Regions from separate parts of the Halobacillus ihumii genome, predicted to be linked through region 2. Evidence: riboswitches for the same ligand, from Rfam matches in the RefSeq annotation. Region 2 holds a riboswitch; the other holds the start of a gene.
The links. A riboswitch is a leader RNA that binds a small molecule or an ion and turns the genes downstream of it on or off. The one in region 2 is predicted to bind S-adenosylmethionine.
Positions count from the first base shown of each region.

Region 1: linked by a shared signal. The riboswitch ahead of G6R08_RS03820 (methionine ABC transporter ATP-binding protein) and the one ahead of G6R08_RS14785 (sodium:solute symporter family protein) in region 2 are both predicted to bind S-adenosylmethionine.

Region 1 covers NZ_CACVAO010000001.1:713,593-715,794, reverse strand. The annotation lists gene G6R08_RS03825 (TlpA family protein disulfide reductase) at 1-215, opposite strand, end outside; SAM riboswitch class I at 294-399, shown strand; SAM riboswitch class I at 536-646, shown strand; gene G6R08_RS03820 (methionine ABC transporter ATP-binding protein) at 823-1,848, shown strand; gene G6R08_RS03815 (methionine ABC transporter permease) at 1,841-2,202, shown strand, end outside.
Region 2 covers NZ_CACVAO010000001.1:2,980,618-2,982,819, forward strand. The annotation lists gene G6R08_RS14780 (LLM class flavin-dependent oxidoreductase) at 1-712, opposite strand, end outside; SAM riboswitch class I at 826-930, opposite strand; SAM riboswitch class I at 1,130-1,238, shown strand; gene G6R08_RS14785 (sodium:solute symporter family protein) at 1,460-2,202, shown strand, end outside.

The sequences.
Region 1 (2,202 bases), 2.3 Mb from region 2:
TTTCTCTCCCGCCCCTTCACATTTATTGTGATCATCTTTACTTTTTCTTTATCTAAGGATTTGAAGAGCTGCTCTTTCTTTGGCAAATCCACTCCACAATCAGGGCACCAGGAAGCCCAAAAAGTGATCATGATTACTTTTCCATGATCTTCTGTTAATCGGTATGTTTCGTGAGAATGAATAAAAGATAATTCAAAGTCATTTTCCTCGTTCATCTAGGCTCCTCCTAACTTTTTCATTGACGAGAATGCAACCCCATGCTAACATATTCTTATTATAAATATCGACATCTTCACTTATCAAGAGAGGCAGAGGGACTGGCCCGTTGACGCCCGGCAACCGGTTTTCTTACAATACGGTGCTAATTCCAGCAAAGCAGAGAGCTTTGAAAGATGAGAAGAGAATGAAAAAGTCATCTCTTCTAAAAGGAAGAGATTTTTTTATGTCGATTTTTGTTGACAGTTTAAAGCCAGTGGTGCTAAAATCCTGTTTGTATCATTAAGAAAACTACATTTGAAAATATGAATATACGTATCTCTTATCAAGAGAGGCGGAGGGACTGGCCCGTTGATGCCCGGCAACCGTCAAGTTTATAACTTGAAAAGGTGCCAATTCCTGCAAAGCTTTATGCTTTGGCAGATGAGAGAACAGAAGATATCAAGACGTGTAAACGCCTTTCTGTTCTCAACAGAAAGGCGTTTTTTAATTTATTTTATGGCTATAGCGCTTTTCCCTTTAAAAGGTAGTTCATCTACTGAGCAGCTTTAATCAGTGTAGTTTTCGAACATAGGGAATTGCAGCTTGTTTTTAGGAGGCGCAGCGTTGATTTCGATTAAGGAATTATCAAAAGTTTTTTATACGAAAGATCAAAATGTCCGTGCAGTTGATAAGCTGGACTTGGATATTGATAAGGGTGAAATATACGGAGTCATTGGTTACAGTGGTGCTGGCAAAAGTACGTTTATCAGGCTTTTGAACCGTCTTGAGGAGCCGAGTAGCGGACGTGTAACCATTGATAACGAAAATGTTACTGAACTAAAGAAAGGTAAACTGAGAGTGGCCAGACAGGAAATAGGCATGATCTTTCAACATTTTAATCTGCTTTGGTCAAGAACAGTTTACGATAATATATCCTTTCCGTTAGAAATAGCCGGGATAAAAAAAGAAGAGCGTAAAAAACGCGTAAATGAACTAATCGATTTGGTGGGGTTGTCGGGCAGAGGTGGTTCCTACCCTTCACAATTGAGCGGTGGTCAGAAACAAAGGGTGGGAATTGCCAGAGCCTTAGCTAACAATCCCAAAGTACTCTTGTGTGATGAAGCAACTTCAGCACTTGATCCTGAAACCACAGACTCTATATTGGATTTGTTAGTGGATATTAACCGAAAGCTCGGATTAACGATCGTCTTGATCACTCATGAAATGCATGTGATTCGAAAAATTTGTCATCGGGTCGCCGTAATGGAAGAAGGGAAAATTGTTGAGTCAGGTGATGTACTGGATGTGTTTTTATATCCAAAACAAAAAGTTACGAAACGGTTTGTTGACCAAGTAATGGGTGATCCTGATCGTGAACATTCATTAGGACTTATCAATGAAACATACAAAACCGGTGAGATCGTAAAACTTCATTTTATTGGTGAAAGTACGAACCAGGCTCTTATCAGTGAACTTTCCAGAGAATTTACAATTGATGTAAATATTCTTCATGGGAAAATCACGCAAACACAAAAAGGAGCTTATGGCACCTTATTTGTACAGTTTGTTGGCGATAAAGAAGAAATAGACAGGGCGATCGCCTACATTCAAACCACTTCTGTACAAGTGGAGGTGAACCCAAATGAATAATGGATTGTTCGCGAACGTTGAAATGCAGGATATGATTACAGCAACGAATGAAACTCTATTTATGACAAGCATTTCAGTAGCAGGAACATTTATTCTTGGATTGTTACTTGGGTTGCTTTTATACCTGTCAGGCCCGGGAGGATTATGGCAGAACAAACCATTAAACTGGGTCACAGCAGCAATAGTTAACGTATTTCGAGCCATTCCTTTTATTATTTTAATACTGTTATTATTTCCGTTTACCGATTTTCTAATGGGGACGATTCGGGGACCTAAAGCCGCTCTTCCAGCCCTTATTATTGGGGGCGCACCTTTCTATGCTAGATTGGTGGAAATTGCCTTGAAGGAAGTGGA
Region 2 (2,202 bases):
CGAATTCGCGTCCTCGTTCGGATGTGCCGGCTTGATAGATGACAGGTGTCCGCTGTAAGGAGGGTTCACTTAGGTGCGGTCCTTCTACGGAAAAGTATTTTCCTTGGTGATTAATTTCATGAACTTTTTCTGGATCAACGAGTGTGTTGTTTTCGGCATCTTCCACAAACGCGTCATCTTCCCAGCTCGTTTCCCAGAGTTTATAAGACACATCGAGATATTCATCGGCAATATCGTAGCGTTCATCGTGCTTGATCATATTCTCTAAGCCAAAATTGCGTGCCGCATTTGGCAGGTAAGAGGTCACTACGTTCCAAGCGACTCGCCCTTTTGTCAGGTGATCGAGAGTAGAGAAACGACGGGCATTTCCAAATGGCGCTTCATAAGTCGTACTGACCGTCATCGCAAAGGACAAATGCTTCGTCACGCTGGCCATCGCCGGGATCACGAGGGCAGGATCATTTAACGGCACCTGCAGCCCATCGCGGATCGAGGGATCTTTACTTTTTTTATACACGTCATAGATTCCCAGCACATCGGCGAGGAACACGGCATCAAATTTGCCTCTTTCTAATAGTTTTGCTAAGTCCATCCAATAATCTAAGTCTTTATAACGGCGGTGGCGCTGACTTCTTGGATGTTTCCACAATCCGTGGGAATTGTGCATCGCGCTATTCATTTCAAAGGCATTTAGGATAATTTGTTTCGTCATTGTGATTCCTCCTTAAGTTCTTGCGCTATGTAAATTTGCTTCAAGTACATGAAAAAGCCTCTTCTTTTAAAAGAAAAAGAAGAGGCTGATAACCGTACATGTATGAGAGCTCTTCCTTATCTTTCAAGCGTTCCCGCTTGCTGGAATTGGCACAGTACTTGATGCAGTCTGTTGCCGAGGTTTCAAAGGGCCAGTCCCTCCACCTCTCGGGATAAGAAATATCAATAACTATTAAGTTGATACAAAATATACAGCATAACGGAAAAGGTGTCAATAACGTTTTAGAAATATTCTGTACTTTACCTTACAGGCATGGGGATTATGGAAATTTTAAAAAATAAGTGATTGACAGGGAATTCTTACCTCTGCTATGATGCTGGTTATCAGATTATTTGAACTAATTTCATAACGAATTCACTCTTATCAAGAGTTGGCTGAGGGATTTGGCCCTATGACGCCCGGCAACCACCCTATTAGGGGAACGGTGCTACTTCCAACAGACAGATGGATGTCTGGAAGATAAGAGGTTGGAGCAGTCTACATATTTCAGCCTCTTTCTTTTGAAAGGGGCTTTTTTATTTGGTCCCGGAAAAAAAGATGTTGCGTAACAGATGAATTTTATGATCAGTGAAAAGGAGAGAAGAACATGTTTACCATCTATTGGATCGCCTTAGCAGCTTTCTGGGGAATTGGATTACTAATTTGGAATCGAAGCTACCAAAAATCTACGAAAGGGGGACATCACTAATGCAGCTCATTACGGGACCACTGTTCTGGACGCTTGTTAGTCTACTAGTCTTGTATTTCATTTTTGTCACATGGATTGGGAAAAAGGGGAATAAATTTAGTAAATCGATGAACGGGTTTGCTACAGCGAGAGGAAAGGTAAACCCGTGGCTGGTCGGGGCAAGCTATGCCGCGAGCTTTGCCAGTGCCAATTTGTTTATTGGAGTGCCTGGGCTTGCTTATGAGCATGGTGTGGCCGTGTTATGGTACACACTTGGCGGCTTTGGCGCTGGCTGGATCGCGCTGTTGCTTTTTGCCAAAAAGTTCTGGAGATATGGCAAGAAGTTCGGCGGAGTGTCGACACTTCCTGAATGGCTCGGAAGGAGATACAACAGCAAAACCTTGCAAGTTCTTGTTACGTTTCTAGTACTGTTTAATGTGTACTACATTGTCGGGCAGAATGTCGGGTTAGCGACGATCTTTGAAACGGTCCTCGGCATTCCGTACTTCTGGGGGATTCTCGCCGGGGTAACAATTACGATTCTCTATATTGGCCTTGGCGGCGCTTTTGCTCAAATCGTCACGGATGGGATTCAAGGGGCTCTGATGGTGATTACATCGCTTCTAATCTTTGCCTCATTATTCTGGACGATTGGCGGGGGACTGAATTTATTTGGCGAGCTTTCCTCCCAGTTGAAAGCGATCGATCCAGAACTCGTCGCTCCGTTAAATGGACCGTACAACAGTGTGCTGGCCATATTGTC